One region of the Exiguobacterium sp. s138 genome, then DNA from elsewhere that is predicted to be linked to it. Evidence: predicted binding sites of a transcription regulator. Region 1 holds the regulator's gene; each other region holds the start of a gene.
What was found. Region 1 encodes Rex, which represses fermentation and respiration genes when NADH is low (regulators of the CRP and FNR family bind a similar motif). Its sites were predicted from a motif close to TTGTGAAATATTTCACAA; they were not measured.

Region 1 (4,498 bases):
AAGCAGTTGTGTCTCCGGTGCCACCCCTTTGATCCCGCCGTTCGTTTCATCGCCGTTGGCACCAACCGTACCGGCAACGTGCATTCCGTGCATCGAAGCACCTGGTCCGAGGTCACGGATTTCACTGTCATGATCGGCATAGTTATAACCGTACGGAACTTTTTCCGTAAAGTAGTTTCCTTTTAATCCTTTTGACGCTTTGAAGCCTTCGACTTTTGACGACGTCAAATCAACTTTTGTCTCCGGACTGAGGACCATGTCCTTATGGGTCGGGTCGATTCCCGTATCGATGACGGCAACGATGGTTCCTTCCCCTTTATAGCCGTAGTCCTGCCATGTTTCTTTTGCATTAACCATGTCTTTACTGTGCAACATGTTTGGTGTCGCGCCTTTTTCGACTTCCGGACGCGCATACTCATGTGCGATATGTACGCTCTTGATGCCGCTTAACTTTTTCAACTCTTTGATTTCACCGTATTTGACTTCACCACTGAAACCGTTCAGGACAGTCGTAAAGCTTTCTTTATACGAAACAGCAATATCTTTTTTAGCAATCGCTGCTTTGACTTCTTTTTGTTTATTGACGATCTGATTCTTGAGAATGATTTTTTCCGTATTGCTTAACGTGCTGTAGCGTTTATTTTGTGCCTGCGCATGTTCAATTGCGGCTTTTTGATCGAGTTCGACGACAATCCGTACTTTTTCGTTTTGGCTGTATGACTTTTCCTGACCCGCTTTTTTCAGTGAGAGTGCTTGTGGCTTTTGTACATCCACTTTTTGTGATGACACATTTCCCTCAGCATGAACTAGGCTGGAAGTTGTCATGAGGGCTGCCGCCATCAGAGCAATCTTCTTTTTCTTCATTCTTTTTCCTCTTTTCCAAAAATGTAATGTGTAACAAAACATATTAAACGAAAATTCTGTATTTTTAGTTTAATTAATTTTCTCTTAATATACAATTTAAATTTGGAGTATTTTAAAAATAATTGTTGGTTTATGGCATATCAATCAGTTAACATCCTTCATTTACCTTTTTATCAAAAGAGAACGTTTTTCTGAAAACACAAAAAAAACCCCCGGTTGCCCAAGGGTTTTCAAGTAAAGCGATATGGAGACTATCGGGCTCGAACCGACGACCTTTTGGCTGCCAGCCAAACGCTCTCCCAGCTGAGCTAAGCCCCCGTGTGTTTCTATAATGAGTATAACCATTGCTGTTCACTTTTTCAATATAAAATTAGACCGCTTACAAAAAAATCTCCTTCACCTTGCGGGTAAAGGAGAATCTTCTATTATTTGTTCAACTCACGCATAAGATCCGCCTGTCGCTCCAGTTCCGCCTCCTGCTCGAGAATCAGCACTTTTTTGTACGTCCGTGCTGAGATGATGATGCTGATTTCATATAACACGAACAACGGAACAGAAATCATCAAATGCGATGTGATATCGGGCGGTGAGATCAACGCCGCAATCACGAACAGCGCAAAATATGCATACTTCCGATTCTTCCGCATGAAGAACGGCGTCACGAGTCCGAGCCGTGTCAAAAACATCGTCACGACCGGCAACTGGAACAACACACCGAACGGAATCGTCAACCTGATCAGGAAACTGAAGTAGTTCTCGACGCCGATGACCTGTTCAATCCCAAGCTCTTGCCCGAGTTCCGTCGATACTTCGAGTAAAAACGGCAACAGCCAAAAATAAGAAAACGAAATACCCGCAAGGAATAAGAAAAACGTCACGGGAATATACGTCAACGTCGCTTTTTGTTCTTGGTCGTGCAGACCGGGACGGATGAATGCCCAAAGCTGATACATCCAAAACGGGGACGCCAAGACGATTGCGATGATGAACGCAAGATTCAGATATAACATCAGTGGATCAACAACGTTAAACGCATTCAGCCCAATTCCGAGTTCCTTTAAGTCGGCCTGTAAGAAACGGACGAGCGGCCGGACGAGCGGAAAGGCTGCGATAAACATGACCACTACAATGATGAGCGACCAGATGATCCGCTTACGCAGTTCATCTAAGTGCGATGTCACACTCTGTTCTTGATCGATCGCCATGATTCACTCACTTCTCTTTCATTTCGTCCTTTTTGTCCTTATCATCTTCCATGATGCCGTTCGTTGCGCTCTTGAACTCTTTTAACGTCTGTCCGGCAGCGCGGCCGAGTTCCGGTAATTTCTTCGGTCCGAAGATGATTAAGGCGACGACACCAATCAAAGCGATGCTCCCCGGTCCAATACCAAGTGTTAACGGGATTAAGTTTTCCATTATGATTTCACTCCTTCAGCTGATTGCGAATAATGCTTCATAAAATACACGAGCGACTGCAGCTCGATTGACAAATCGATGTGATGCACCCGAACGTGGGCCGGTACATTCAACCGGGCCGGTGTAAAGTTCAAAATGCCGGTCACACCATACTCTACTAACTCATCTGCCACTGACTGGGCGAACTGAGACGGTACCGTCAAGATGGCGACGTCGACATTGTTCGCTTTGATTTGTTCTTTCATATCTGACACATGATAAATCGGAACGTCCTGCGTCGTCGTTCCGACCTTGTCCTCATCGGCGTCAAACGCGATGACGATACGAGTACTATTATTCTTTAAAAAGTTATAATTTGCAAACGCTGTTCCGAGATGTCCGACCCCGATTAAGGCGACATTCGTGACCTCGTCTTGGTTGAGTGTCTTTCGGAAAAATGTTAACAAATGTTGAACATTATAACCGTACCCTTTTTTCCCTAACGCCCCAAAGTAGGAAAAGTCACGACGGATCGTCGCGGAGTCGACTTTGACCGCTTCGCTGAGCTCTGCTGACGAGACGCGCAACTTGCCGGAGTTATAAAGACTCTGGATAAAACGATAATATAACGGCAGCCGTTTCGCCGTTGCTTGTGGTATTTTTGTGTCTGGCCCATTCATACTGCAGTTCCCCCTTCGGCCACGTTCTGACGTGGCACCCAAATCAATGCAAAGAATTCTACTCCCCTTGATTGTAAACCACTTCACATAGAGTAACAAATATTATATTCGGCAGGATTTTTCGTGATAGACTAAAGGGTGGAAGGATGGATGGATATGATTCTCTTACAAGTAAACCAACTCTCAAAATCATTCGGCGTCGAGCCGATTTTAGACAATATTAAACTCGAAGTACAGGAACGGGACCGGATTGCCCTCGTCGGACGAAATGGTGCCGGAAAATCGACACTTTTAAAAATCATCGCTGGGGAGCTGTCACATGACTCGGGCGAGATCATGAAAAGCAAGGAAGTTCGGATCGGTTATCTTGCGCAGGACAGCGGACTTGAATCAAACGAATCGATTTGGAACGAGATGCTGACTGTTTTTGAGCATCTGCAGGATCAGGAACGGGCGCTTCGCCGGATGGAAATTGAAATGGGCATGGAGCACATTTTAAATGATCCGACTGCCTATGACCGTCTCCTGAAAACATACGATCAAGCGCAACACGACTTCTCGGAAGCCGGCGGCTATCAGTTCGAAGCCAACATCCGCTCCGTCTTACACGGGATGCGCTTTTATCCGGACGATTATTCCCGACGGATTCAGACGCTTTCTGGTGGACAGCGGACCCGGCTCGCCCTCGCGAAAATGTTGCTGCAGGCACCGGAACTGCTGATTCTCGATGAGCCGACCAACCACCTGGACATCGATACACTGTCCTGGCTTGAAAGTTACTTGTCCGGTTACCGCGGCGCTGTCCTGATCGTTTCCCATGACCGGTATTTCCTCGATCAAGTCGTCAACGTCGTCTATGAATTATCCCGGAACGTCTCCCGGAAGTTTACCGGTAATTATACGAAGTATCTCGAACAAAAAGCGGCGCTCTACGAACAGGAAATGAAACAGTTCGAACAGCAACAGGAAGATATCGCGAAGATGCAGGATTTCATCCAGCGCAACATCGCCCGGGCAACGACAACAAAACGGGCGCAAAGCGTCCGCAAACGTCTTGAAAAGGTCGACCGGATCGACCGGCCGGACGGTGACGAACGCAGTACGGTTCTGTCATTCCCGATTGAAAAGCAGAGCGGCAATGATGTGCTGCAGGTCAACCAACTCGCAGTCGGCTATGAAGAAGCCGTCTCGAAAAATATCACGTTCCGTCTGCAACGTGCGGAATCACTGGCGCTCGTCGGACCAAACGGAATCGGCAAGTCGACACTGCTGAAAGTGCTCGTCGGCCGTCTGAAACCGTTATTCGGAGAGTACCGGTTCGGAACCGGCGTCTCAATCGGTTACTACGATCAGGAGCAGGCGGAACTCAATGACCGTAACCGGGTCATTGATGAAATCTGGAACGAGTGGCCGTTGATGCGCGAACAGGAAGTCCGGTCCGTGCTTGGTCAGTTCCTCTTCAGCGGTGATGATGTCTTCAAACTCGTCCATGAATTATCCGGCGGGGAACGCGGACGCCTGGCGCTCGCAAAACTGAAGTTACGCAAAACGAATCTGCT
Region 2 (4,498 bases), on a different contig from region 1:
GGAACTGTGTATGAAATGGAAGGGTAGAGAAAGAAGTTCGAACGTTGAAGACCGGCGGGGAATGGGTGGAAAAGGGGTCGCCGGCATCGGAGGCGGACTCGGGATCATCATTTTAATCGTCGTTACGTTGATGGGCGGGAATCCGGCAGACATCCTTGGAGGGCTGTCTGGTTCGCAGGGCGACAGCCAGGGCGAATATCAGGAAACGGCCAAGGAAAAAGAAGCAGCGGACTTTGTATCTGTCGTGTTGGCGGATACGGAAAAAGTCTGGACGAAGGAATTTAAACAGGACGGTATGACGTATAAAGAACCGACGCTTGTTTTATATACCGATCAAGTCAGTTCAGCGTGTGGACAAGCCGGAAAGTCGGTTGGACCGTTTTATTGTCCGGGTGATCAGAAATTATACATCGATCTTAGTTTTTATGATGAGTTACAAAATAAATACGGGGCACCGGGAGACTTCGCGATGGCATACGTCATTGCCCATGAAGTCGGACACCATGTTCAAACGTTGCTCGGGACATCTGACGAAATCATGCCGCTCCGCCAAAAGATGAGCGAAGAAAAGTTCAACAAGTATCTGGTCCGTTTTGAATTACAGGCGGATTATTATGCCGGTGTCTGGGCAAATCACGCACAAGGACAAAATTTGCTCGAAGAAGGCGATCTCGAAGAGGCACTCGGTGCGGCCAATGCGGTCGGTGATGATACACTTCAGAAAAAAGGCCAAGGGTATGTCGTACCGGAAAGCTTTACACACGGTACTTCGGCACAACGGGAACGGTGGTTCCAAAAAGGATTCGATAACGGAACGATCGAAGGCGGCGACACATTCAAAGCGAAAAATTTATAAGAAACGTCAAAAGGCACCACTTCATGACCGAAGTGATGCCTTTTTTCTATAGATTATCAGATTATCCATTGTACTGGTTAAACATCGCTGTATCATCGGGGACGTTGGCGAGATAAACAATCTTTCCGTCTGCATCAAGCCGGGCGATGTCCGTGCCGTCCTGCGTGAAGACTGATCCGTCTGCCCGTTTGCCGCAAACGGCCCAGCGTGTTTCCATCGTATCGCCTGCTGCAGACGGGACCCAGCCGGCGTACATGTGTTTGATGTCCTGGTTAGCCGTAAAGACCATCCGGACAAACTGTTTCCAGGCTTCGATTCCGTGCTGTTCCTGTCCGTTTAAGACAAACGTAATCTCGTCCGAGAATAGGGAAATCAAGTCATCAAAAGCTTTTTCATCAGTCCGGGAAGCATCAAATAAATCAAAATAGCGGCCAAGTGTAGATATAGTCATGGTTCATTCTCCTTTTAGTTGCGAATCATTTTTTCTTCGATTAAGCTTTGCAGTTTTGTCAGGTGGTCGGGCGGACAGTTCAAATAAATTTCCCGGCGGATCGAGTCAATCGTCTCGCGTTTAAGCGTCGACTGCCAGGATTGTTCCGCCTCTGTCATCAGATCGGACAACAGACAGATATTCTGATTTTGAATGCCCATCAAGTCTTCAAAGACGCCGCTTGAGGCATATAACGACTGTTTGCCTTCGATTGCTTCATAGATATCAAACACGCGAATCGTTTCCGGTGACGCTTTGAGCCGGAAGCCGCCTTTGGCACCGGGAACAGAAATCAGCAGATCGGCACTCACAAGTTTTCGGAGCAACTTTTGGAAGTAGGACGGCGAAGCCCCGAGCTGCTGACTGATGAATTCTCCCGGTAGAACACCTTTCTCCGGTAAAAACGTCAATAAGAGCATCGCGTACACCGATTGTTCGACACCTGTCTTCATTTGCATGAAACATTCTCCTTTCTGTATATCGTGGATAACTATTGTCTACAATACATCCGAATAAATGAATTGTCCAACAAAAGGTTCCTCACAAAACCGTCACACCTTTTCGACTGCATACCCGTGGCATCAACAGAATGGATTCGGTATACTGAATGTACGATATGTGAAAATATTCACTAAAAGTCGTTCACACTTAGTGAAAGGACGTTTTCTTATGAATCCACTCAAAGGAATCATCACGATTCCACGTACGATTTTTATACAACTGATGTTGGCCGCCGTCCTGATGGGCGTCGCCGTCATCGGTCAATCTTATCTGATCGTCATCATCGTCGACCGGATTTTCCTGCAGGGTGATCCGTTCGCGGCCGTCATGCCGTTGCTCGGTTTTCTGTTGTTAATGCTGATGCTACGCGTCGGCGTCACCTACTGGAACGGCCGCCTCGGAACGAGTCTTGCGGCACGGGTTAAACAGGACTTGCGCCAGGCGCTTGTCGCGAAATATACACGAAACTCTGTCGAATCGATGCTTGAAGGACAATCGGGTCAAAAGGTCAGCATTCTGCTCGATTCCGTTGATGAGATGGACAGCTATTACAGCCAGTACCTGCCGAAAGTCATTCAGACGTCGATCGTTCCGTTGATGGTCTTGATTGCCGCCTTCAGCTACGACTGGGTGACAGGACTCGTCATGATGATTACGGCGCCGTTCATTCCTCTGTTTTACATCGTCATCGGAATCATGACGCAAAAGCGGGCCGATACGCAGCTTGAGAAGATGAATGCCTTTTCCGGTACATTCCTTGACACATTACAGGGACTGACGACGCTGAAGTTATTCGGTCGGGCGAAGGCGCAACAGGACGTGATCGAACGAAGCAGTCTCGATTTTCGGGACGCGACCTTGACCGTTTTAAAACTGGCCTTCCTGTCGTCGTTGATGCTTGAGTTTATTTCGATGCTCAGTATGGGGATGATTGCCCTGGAAGTCAGTCTCCGGTTGATTTTATTCCAAAGCATCACCTTTGTACCGGCCTTCTTGATGTTGGTCCTGGCACCGGAATACTATCTGGCGTTAAAAGAGATGGGAGCCGCTTTCCATACCGGTCGGGGCAGTGTCGCCGCCGCAAAACAGATTGCGGCCGAACTGACGGACGATGACCGGAATGTCGCTTTCGGACGAACGGATCTGCCGGCGGCCCGTCCGCCGCGGATTGAGCTGAAAGACGTCGCTTTTTCGTACCGGGATGCCCGCTTTGCGATGGAACAGTTGAATTTGACGATTGAACCGTATCAAAAGGTGGCCTTGATCGGGCGCAGCGGTGCCGGAAAATCGACGGTCCTCCAATTGCTGGCGGGTCTTGCCGATCCGCAGGACGGACAGCTGTTGCTTGACGGTCAAAACCGTCAGACGGTTACGGAAACAAGTTGGTTCAGCCAGCTCAGCTACATCTCGCAACATCCGTATCTTTATGCCGGGACGCTGGCGGATAATATTGCCATTGGTGAATTGCGCGAAGCGTCGCGCGCTGCGATTGAACAGGCGGCATCTGACGCCGGTCTGACCGAATTGATCGCACAGTTGCCGAACGGACTCGACACGGTCATCGGAGAAGGCGGACGCGGCTTATCCGGTGGGGAAAAGCAGCGCGTGGCGCTGGCACGTGCCTTCCTGAAACGGCCGAACGTCATCTTGTTTGATGAACCGACGACCGGTCTTGACGTGAAGACGGAACGGGTGTTGCAGGAAGCAATGACTGTTCTCGGACGTGAAGCGACCGTCATCACGGTCGCCCACCGTCTGCATACGATTGAACAATCAAATCAAATCGTCGTGCTGGAAGCCGGAAGGATCGTCGACCGCGGAACACATGAAGAATTACTCGGACGTGAATCGGAATATGCGATGATGCGCGCCGTTCAACGAGGGGAGGAGACACGATGAAAGAGTTGATGGGAATTTTTCGTTTGATGCTGCACCAGAAACGGGACATCGTGCTCTCGATTATCTTTGGTGTATTGGCCGGCATCACGGCGGTCGGACTGTTTGCCGCGAGCGGCTTCCTGATTTCAAAAGCGGCCTTGCTGCCGCCGATTCAGACACTTGCCGTCCTGATTGCCCTACAGAAAATCTCCAGTCTGACACGGGCTGTCAGCCGGTACGCCGAACGGTATTACTCACACCGGGCGACGTTTACGATCCTCAGTGACTTGCGGACGACGTTTTATAAACGGCTTGAACCGCTCGCACCGGGTATCTTTGCCAAGTATCGGAGTGGAGACCTATTGGCCCGGATCGTCGGGGACGTCGAAAGTCTGCAAAATACGTTTTTACGCGTCGTCTATCCGCCGATTATCCTGGTGCTCGTTTTCCTATGTACAATCTTTTTTGTCAGTTTCTTTTCACTCAGTGTCGCGCTTGTCCTTGTGTTTGGTCTGATCTTAACGGGATTCGTCATTCCCGGCTGGTTTGCCTACCGGGAACAACGGTTTGCCCGGTCCGTCCGGGCCCGACGCGGGGAACTGTCGACGGAAGTGACAGAACTGTTCCAAGGGTATCGCGACTTAAAGATCTATCAACAACTCGGCAATAAGGAAGCGGAACTGAATGCCGTCGCCGCACGCTACGTGGCGGAAGAAAAACGGAACGGACTGCATGCGGTCTCGAACCTTGCCTTGAATACACTGGCGACGTTG
Region 3 (4,498 bases), on a different contig from region 1:
GGGCAACCAAGCTGTTCATTCGTTCATCCCGTGGGCTGAGTATTACTCCGCAAGGCGAAAAAGTCATCGGTCTCGCCAAGGAGATGAACCGGAAAGAACTGGAGCTTAAAAGTGAATTGACGGCAGAAGAGGGAGCCGTTTACGGGACACTTCGGATTGCAGTCGCGTCCATTATGGGACAATACTGGCTTCCCCGTGTTCTGAAACGATTTGTCGAACGGTATCCGCATGTCCGTGTCCAATTGGTCACAGGGTGGTCAAGTGAAATGATGCGTCATATGCTGGAAGAACATTTTCACATCGGCATCATCCGCGGAAATCCCGATTGGAAAGGCGTGAAGGAACGGCTGTTTTCCGATCCGCTGTATTTAGTCGACAGTGAACTGACGTCGTTGGAACAGTTGCGCAAGACAGAACGTCCTTTTATCCAGTTCAAGAGCGATTCGACCTATTATCAGGAAATTTTAGAATGGTGGCAGGATCGTTTTTCGAGTCCGCCGGCCCGGACGCTCGTCGTCGACCAGATTGAAACGTGTAAACAGATGGCACTTCACGGGATTGGTTTTGCCATCTTGCCGGAATCGACGATCCATGAAGCGAGTGAAGTGATGCAGATTCCGCTCAAAACGTCATCCGGTAAAATTTTAAAGCGGGACACGTGGATTCTATCAACGGAGTCGATGCTTGAATTAAAACAAGTCCAAGCGTTTTGGGACATTGTCAAAGAAGAAGGAGGAAGTCAGTCAGATGGAATACGCAATTGAAATGCGCCGAGAACTTCATAAAATACCGGAACCTGGTTTTAAGGAGTTTAAAACGCAAGCATTTATCCTTGATCAAATCCGATCATACCCGGAAGATCGGGTCAGTTACGATACATTCGAAACAGGAGTATTTGTCCGTGTGAAAGGATTAACCGGAAATCGGACGATTGGATACCGGGCGGATATCGACGGATTACCGATTGAAGAAGCAACGGGACTGCCATTTTGTTCCGAGCATCCGGGGTTCATGCACGCCTGCGGCCATGATGTGCATGCATCAATTGCCCTCGGTCTGTTACGCCGAATCGTTGAACTGCCGGTCATGGATGATGTCGTTTTCCTGTTCCAACCAGCTGAAGAAGGTCCGGGTGGGGCAGAACCGATGATTAAAAGTCCGCTGTTTGAAAAATATCGTCCGAGTGAGATGTATGGTCTGCATGTCGCACCGGAGTATCCGGTCGGAACGATTGCCAGCCGTCCGGGTGTCTTGTTTGCGAGTGCACGGGAAGTTCATATCACGATTTATGGACAGAGCGGTCATGCTGCGTTCCCCCATTTGACGATTGATACAGTCGTTGCGCAGGCAGCGTTAATCATGCAGCTGCAGACGATTGTCAGCCGCTCGATCAATCCAATGAACTGCAGTGTCATCACGATCGGGAAAGTAGATGCAGGAATTCGGGAGAATGTCATTGCCGGTCGGGCGTTACTCGACGGAACGATGCGGGCGCTTAACGGAACAGATATGGAAAAGTTAGAGCAACGTGTCCGGGATATCATCCGCGGCATCGAAGCTTCATTCGGCGTCAAAATCGATCTGCAGTTCGGAAATCGGTATTATGAAGTCGTCAACGATCAACGCGTCGTTGATAAATTCTCATCCTTCGTCAAAATGAATGCGAATTACATTGAGTGTGATGCTGCCATGACGGGAGAAGATTTTGGTTTCATGTTAAAAGAAATTCCCGGCATGATGTTTTGGCTCGGGGTGAATAATGCAACATCCGGATTACATCAACCGACCTTGAATCCGGACGAAGAAGCCATCCCCTTCGTCATCAATTTACTGGATCATTATTTCCGCGAATACGTCTAAATAAAAGACGTGACAATCGGCCCTTTATTCATGAAAAAATGGATAAAGGGCTTTCATTTTATAGAAGAGAACAGTTTTCGAACGTTTTGTGAAATAAATCACGAGTATATGTGAACAATTTGTTACATCAAACATTTAAAACAGACACAAATGATTATGTTCTCTATGATACGGATATAAACAATATATAGAAGTACGTCTAGAAAGAGGGGGCTATACACATGTTCAATGATCCAGTCATGCTCAGTCGATTATTGACAGGGCTCACATTAGCATTCCACATCATCTTTGCGACGATTGGGGTAGGGGTTCCATTGATGGTACTCGCAGCTGAGTACATCGGTATTAAACGAAAAGATTCAGACTATATTCTTTTGGCACGTCGCTGGACGCGCGGTTATATCGTAACTGTAGCGGTAGGTGTCGTAACAGGAACAGCGATTGGTCTACAATTGTCGCTCTTATGGCCTTCCTTGATGCAAGTAGCCGGTCAAACGATTGCCTTACCGTTGTTCATGGAAACTTTCGCCTTCTTCTTTGAAGCGATTTTCCTCGGTATTTATCTCTACACATGGGACCGGTTTAAAAATCCATGGTTACACTGGTTAATCGGGATTCCCGTCGTCATCGGGGCGACATTATCTGCTTTCTTCATCACGACGGTCAACTCATTCATGAACTCGCCGGAAGGATTCAAAATCGTTAACGGAACGTTGACGCAAATCGAACCGTTGAAAGCGATGTTCAACACGGCGACACCAACGAAAGCAACGCACGTCATCGTATCCGCTTACTTGACGGTTGCCTTCATCTTGGCAGCAATCGCAGCGTTTCATCTGTTGCGCAAGAAAACTTTGTCGGCGGCAGAAACGGCTTATCACAAAAAAGCACTTCGCTTAACCGTCATGGCCGGCTTAATCTTTGCCTTCTCGACAGCATTGGTCGGTGATTTCTCCGGGAAATACCTGGCGAAATACCAACCTGAAAAACTCGCAGCGGCAGAATGGCATTTTGAAACGACAAACGAAGCCGAATTGATTTTCGGTGGTATTTTGGATGAACAGGCGGACGGCAGCTATGAAATTAAAGGTGCTGTCAAGATTCCGTATGCTTTATCCATTCTCGCAGGGGGAGCACCGGATACAGAGGTCATCGGTTTGAATGAATTCGCCAAAGAAGATCAGGCACCTCTGTTTGTCCACTATTTCTTCGATATCATGGTATCGATTGGCATGTACCTGGCTGCCATCTCAGCCTTGTTCATCTTGGCATTCCGACTCAAAAAGTTGAACCCGTACAACAAATGGTTACTGCGCGGTATTTTCATCGGTGGACCGCTTGCCATCGTCTCGATCGAAGCAGGATGGATGTATGCGGAAATCGGACGTCAGCCTTGGACGCTCTATGGTATTATGAGAACGGCTGATGCAGCGACGACTTCGACGGCTGTCGGACCGATGTTGATTTTATTCAGTTTACTTTATCTGTTGCTCGGAACGATTTGTACAGTCGTCTTGCTCCGGATGTTTAAAAATAATCCAGTCGGCAAAGAACTCGCGGACGATCATCACACACGTGGTGAAGCGATGTTTGCGGACGACAACAAATAAGGAGGGAACGAGTTGGACATTCAAACACTTGGAATAACCGTACTTTGGACGTTCCTTTATGGATATCTCATCGTTGCCTCAATTGACTTCGGTGCCGGTTTTTACGCGTTTTATTCAAAATATACGAAACGGGATCATCTGACGAACCGTTTGATTCTCCGTTATCTTTCTCCGGTCTGGGAAGTGACGAACGTCTTCTTCGTCTTCTTCTTCGTCGGACTTGTCGGATTCTTTCCGGATACGGCATATTATTACGGAACAGCTTTACTTGTTCCGGCTTCGATCGTGTTGGTATTGATTGCAATTCGCGGTAGCTTTTACGCATTTGCCAACTATGGTTCGAACGACAGCATGTTCTATACGTTCTTATACGGTGCGACAGGATTGCTGATTCCGGCAGCGATGTCGACGACACTGACAATCAGTCAGGGCGGTTTTATCCGGAAAACAAATGAGACAGTCGAATTCCTTGGGACGAAGCTGTTCACGAACTTTTATTCTTGGACGGTCGTTGCGCTTGCCATCGTATCGGTTCTTTATATCAGCGCGATGTTCCTGTTGTTCTATGCGGATAAAGCAAAGGATGAGAATGCAACACCATTGATTCGGAAATGGGCATTGTTCTGGAGTATTCCGACAATTGTTGTCTGTGCATTAGTCTTCTTCGGACTGAAGAATCAGGCAGCGTGGCATTATGAAAATATTTTAAACGGCAACTGGTGGTGGTTCGCAGCAAGTTTCCTATTCTTCTGCGTTGCTGTCACACTTGTTTACTTGAAGAAAAACTACGGGATTGCTTTCATCGCCGTGATGGCGCAATACGGTGTTGCCTGGTTCGGATACGGATACACACACCTTCCGTACATTCTTTATCCGTACATCGATATCAATAAAGCGGTCGTTAACGAAACGATGGCTACGGCACTTGTCGTCGTCTTCATCTTCGGACTGATGTTATTGATCCCTGCACTGTATTTGATTTTACGGTTGTTCCTGTTTGACAACGATTATGTCAGCGGGAAAAAAGC
Region 4 (4,498 bases), on a different contig from region 1:
TTCTTCCCACGCATTGTTGCGTGACAATAAATCTTTTACTGCCCCGGGGGTCTGATTGGAGGAATTCAGTAATCGCCGTAAATCATGAACTTTAGAGGTGGAAAAATAGTATTGTTCGATGTAACGATCATCTTCGTATAATAGCAGTCCCCGAACAGCATTCGCCCGGTCGCGATTATGCTCTATCAGTTGGTCCACTTGTTTAATCATTGGAATGTCCTGTGTATGCATCTCTGCCGTCAGCTTCGAAATCGTACGATACCCGCTGAGAGCGTAGAGGAGGGGGATCGAGGCAAACAGGCTGACGACTAGAATAAGGATGATGCGGTGACGCCATAATTGATTCATACAATTCGTCCTTTTTTTTACAAAACGTAATGTCATTAGCTTAACCACTATTTCCCAAAAAGTGAAGGATTCTTCAGAAAAATGTGGAACATTTTCTTTGGATTCGCGTATTATACACAAAAAAACCGCTACAACGAGTGTAGCGGCGACAGAATTAAGGCTATTAAAAAGAATAGGAATGCTCTTTATAGTTACCGAAGACCGTGTGAATTTCAGAAAATGTAACAAAGGCATTTGATTCGACGGAGGAAACAATTTCCTGAAGCTTAAGAATTTCATTGTTCTGAACAACGACATAGACCATCTTTTTCGTTCGTTTCGAATATCCGCCGCGGGCATCGAGAATCGTTACACCGCGCCCAAGTTCTTTTGTAATGACATCATTGATTTCATCGGCTTTTTCACAAATGATGATACATTGTTTAGAAGCAGAGTAAAAACTGTATACTGTCTGAAGTGCTTTTGCTCGAACGAAACTCATGATTAAAGCATACATGACATGTTTTAAATCAAACACGAACCAGACAAGTACATAGATGACTAAATCCTGCATTAAAAAAATACGCGGAAGCGGCCAATTGTGGAAGCGGGCATAAAAGAACTTTCCAAGAATATCAAGACCGCCAGTCGAGGCGCCGCCAAAGAAGATTAAAGCCATTGCCAAACCGGAGACAAGTCCGGCAAAAATGGAAGCGACCAGTGGATCATTTAAAGATTCCGGAACGATTTGAGTCGGAATCCAGTCAATCAGGAATGATGAAGCCAAGACGATGAGACCGGATAAAAACATAAAACGTTTTCTCAAAAAACGAAATCCTAGTAAAAAAAGTGGAATATTCAAGACCAGTTGTGTCAAGCCGATTGGCGTGTGGAATAATTCCTGAACAATAAGTGTGATTCCCATGATTCCGCCGGATCCGATATCATTCGGCGATAAGAGAAGACTGATGTACAACGAGTACAGCAACGTCCCGATCAAGAGGAAACCGATTTTCTCTGTACGTTTTTTCTTTGCGGGCTGTTTAGTTTTCATGTTGATTGATGAGTAATCTCATGCTCCTCCTCCATAAAGTATCTGCCTGCAAGAGTACGCTGATATGAGGATTAATTCAACCCCTGTTTTGAAAAAAGAACAATCAAACCATCTGTTTTTCAGAAAGGAGACCATTTTTTTGAAAAAAATCATACTGGTCATTCTCTGCATTGGACTCGGATTATCGGCAGGATCATGGTTTGTTCTGAATTTACAGCAGCCACCGGAAGAAGAGCGTTTTAAGGATGGTCAGGTGATTGCGCGTCATGTCGGGATATCGGTTTCCAATACGGCTGCGATTGAAGAGCTAGTTAAGCAGTTGCCATTTTCCGAAGCGTTGACTGCTGTATCGATAGAGGGGACGTCCGTGAAGATGACATACGAACCGGCCGGAAAAGAACAGGCGGACTGGACAGGCAGTAATGAAAAGACAATCCGGTCTGCTGGCACTTCTTTTCTCGAGAGCCGATTATCCAAGCTGATCATGCATCATACATTAGCACTTTTTTTAAGTGTCTCTGATTTATCTGAACTTCAAATCCGTTACACCGACACAGTTTCTGACGTCACGTTTGAGACGGACCGACAACGGATTGAAGACTATACACCGCGGGATATTGAACGGGCTACTTCTTCCGCAACCAGATTTAACCGCGTCGTTGTCGAAGACTATGTACTGGTCGAATCCAGACGGTCGGTATTCTTTAAAAAATTCGAGGATGCGTTGCAAATCCTTCCTTCAAACTAGTTGTATTCACCAAGAAAAGGCACTTTTCACAAACTTGACACAATGGTATCGTTTACATCCTGCTCTTTTAATAAAACGTTAAATAGTGTCTATTCATGACTTGAACATCTTATAAGATGGAAGTATGATAATAAATGAACAGACATTGTGAAGTGTTGAACAAAAGAAAGCGGGGTTTCTACAATGAATGAAGTAGAAGCATTAGAAGGGTTAAGAAAAAAAGCTGTCAAATCGACACAAATGCTACGGATGCGTCCGCTGGAATATTTGGTTCGAGCGATGTTAGCTGGAGTATTCATTGGTTTTGCCATCATATTTACACTCAAAGCAATCAACGGTTTATATTTAAATGAATCACCGGTTACGACGCTTGTCGGTGGATTGACATTCGGTGTCGCACTCGTCTTGATCGTCTACGGCGGAGCAGAATTGTTTACCGGAAACACCATGTATTTCACGACGTCGACCATGCGTGGTTTTACTTCGAAAATGGATACATTGAAAGTATGGACACTATGTTTTATCGGAAACGGTCTTGGTGGACTTGCCTTCGCCTTACTCTTTTCACAGACAGGAATTATCCAGGAGCTCGGAATGGAGAACTGGTTGTTTGCTGTTTCCGAAACGAAAATTCATCATACGACATGGGAGATCTTCACACGAGCCATCTTCTGTAACTGGATGGTCTGTCTAGCGATTTTCATTCCGAAAAATATGAAAAACGAACTGGCACAAATCATGATGATGATGATTTTAGTTGCTGTGTTCTTTGCCTCCGGTTTTGATCACGTCATTGCCAACATGGCCTTGTTCTCACTGGCTTTAGTCGTTCCGCATCCGGAAGCGATTTCCTTTGCCGGTGCGATCCATAACCTGGTTCCGGCATTGCTTGGAAACATCATCGGCGGAGCATTGTTCATGGGGATGGTTTACACATGGCTTAATAAATCAAAGCTGGAAGTAGAACAGTCAAACGAACAGGCAGCGACAATCAACATCGCTTCCAAACAAAAAGCTTAAAAATCGTTAAGGACGTCGTTATAAAAACAAAAAAGAAGGATTCGATGAAAAATCGGATCCTTCTTTTTTGATGTCTGTCATTATTCGAGATGTTGAAAACGATCGACATCTGCTGCTAGTTCTTCATAAATGGCTTCGACGATTTGAGCATCATCGAACAGGCCTAAAATATTTTCATCGGGCAGGGCATCAACCGGAGACGTGAAGTACAAAACGGCCGTCAATAAAAGTTGTTCCTGTTCTGGTTGCATTTCGAAACGTTTGTTGTACAAAGCACGTAACATCTCGAGCAACTGCTTGAGCTGGAAGTAAAGAACAAGTTCTGCTTCGCGTTCGACATCCGAGCCGTCCTCAGAGGCAAGATCTGTCGTCAATCGGGCTAATCCGAGTTCCCCTTGAATCAATAAGTCTTCTTGCGCTTTTGCATTTCCGACCGCGTTTAACGCTTGGCGGTGAAAATAGGTGTAAGCGGATTTAAAATCGCCTGGTGTAAATTCCATCATCAACACTCCTTCTGTATCTCTAGTTTCACCTTATTTCTTGCAAAATTGCAACTATTTCGTGAAAATAAGAGTAATAGTTGAAAGGGGATTACATAATGCCGACTCAAGAACAATTAAAAAAATATGCCGCACTTGCGGTACGTACAGGAATTAACCTGCAAGCCGGTCAGCAACTCGAAATTCGGGCGGGGATTGAAAATGCACCGCTAGTCCGTGAAATCACACGCGTTGCCTACGAGGTGGGCGCTTCGAATGTCTACGTCCAATGGTCAGATGACGAAATGACGAAAATCCGTTACTTCGACGCACCGGAAGATTCATTTGATGCGTTCCCGGACTGGCTGAAAGCCCGCTTTGATCAGTTGGCAGAAGAAAAAACAGCCTTCCTGTCCGTTGTCAGTGAAGATCCTGACTTATTAAACGGCGTCGAATCCAGCCGGATTGCCCGGGCGAATAAAGCTGCAGGGGTGGCATTGGCAAATTGGCGTAAGTTCGTCATGAGCGATAACGTCAGCTGGTGCGTCATAGCCGCGCCGTCAGATGCCTGGGCGGCAAAGGTATTCCCAGACTCGGAACACGCTGTAGAAGACCTGTGGGAAGCTATCTTGAAGGCGACACGTGTCGATCAGGACAATCCGGTCGCGGCGTGGGAGCAACATGATGCGAACCTGCGGACGAAAGCAACCTTCCTGACAGAAAAGAAATACAACAAGTTGCATTATTCAGCACCCGGAACGGAACTGACGATTGAACTGCCGGAGCGTCACGTCTGGTTAGGTGGCGGCGGACCAAACGCGGATGGTGTTGACTTCATCGCCAATCTGCCGACGGAAGAAGTATTTACGT

Region 2: the regulator Rex is predicted to act here: its motif matches at 1,963-1,980, upstream of cydD (thiol reductant ABC exporter subunit CydD).
Region 3: the regulator Rex is predicted to act here: its motif matches at 1,947-1,964, upstream of KNP91_RS03975 (cytochrome ubiquinol oxidase subunit I).
Region 4: the regulator Rex is predicted to act here: its motif matches at 2,275-2,292, upstream of KNP91_RS12710 (formate/nitrite transporter family protein).

What each region holds. Positions count from the first base shown of each region.
Region 1 is NZ_JACSMW010000003.1:555,035-559,532, forward strand. It holds gene KNP91_RS09960 (S8 family serine peptidase) at 1-864, opposite strand, end outside; tRNA gene KNP91_RS09965 (tRNA-Ala) at 1,110-1,182, opposite strand; gene tatC (twin-arginine translocase subunit TatC) at 1,290-2,069, opposite strand; gene KNP91_RS09975 (twin-arginine translocase TatA/TatE family subunit) at 2,077-2,280, opposite strand; gene KNP91_RS09980 (redox-sensing transcriptional repressor Rex) at 2,280-2,939, opposite strand; gene KNP91_RS09985 (ABC-F family ATP-binding cassette domain-containing protein) at 3,096-4,498, shown strand, end outside.
Region 2 is NZ_JACSMW010000007.1:31,017-35,514, forward strand. It holds gene ypfJ (KPN_02809 family neutral zinc metallopeptidase) at 11-856, shown strand; gene KNP91_RS13250 (nuclear transport factor 2 family protein) at 918-1,307, opposite strand; gene KNP91_RS13255 (RrF2 family transcriptional regulator) at 1,322-1,804, opposite strand; gene cydD (thiol reductant ABC exporter subunit CydD) at 2,016-3,746, shown strand; gene cydC (thiol reductant ABC exporter subunit CydC) at 3,743-4,498, shown strand, end outside.
Region 3 is NZ_JACSMW010000002.1:33,773-38,270, forward strand. It holds gene KNP91_RS03965 (transcriptional regulator CcpC) at 1-764, shown strand, start outside; gene KNP91_RS03970 (N-acetyldiaminopimelate deacetylase) at 748-1,860, shown strand; gene KNP91_RS03975 (cytochrome ubiquinol oxidase subunit I) at 2,082-3,470, shown strand; gene KNP91_RS03980 (cytochrome d ubiquinol oxidase subunit II) at 3,483-4,498, shown strand, end outside.
Region 4 is NZ_JACSMW010000006.1:105,913-110,410, forward strand. It holds gene KNP91_RS12695 (CHASE3 domain-containing protein) at 1-348, opposite strand, end outside; gene KNP91_RS12700 (YitT family protein) at 512-1,381, opposite strand; gene KNP91_RS12705 (hypothetical protein) at 1,521-2,129, shown strand; gene KNP91_RS12710 (formate/nitrite transporter family protein) at 2,313-3,149, shown strand; gene KNP91_RS12715 (DUF1232 domain-containing protein) at 3,230-3,649, opposite strand; gene KNP91_RS12720 (aminopeptidase) at 3,748-4,498, shown strand, end outside.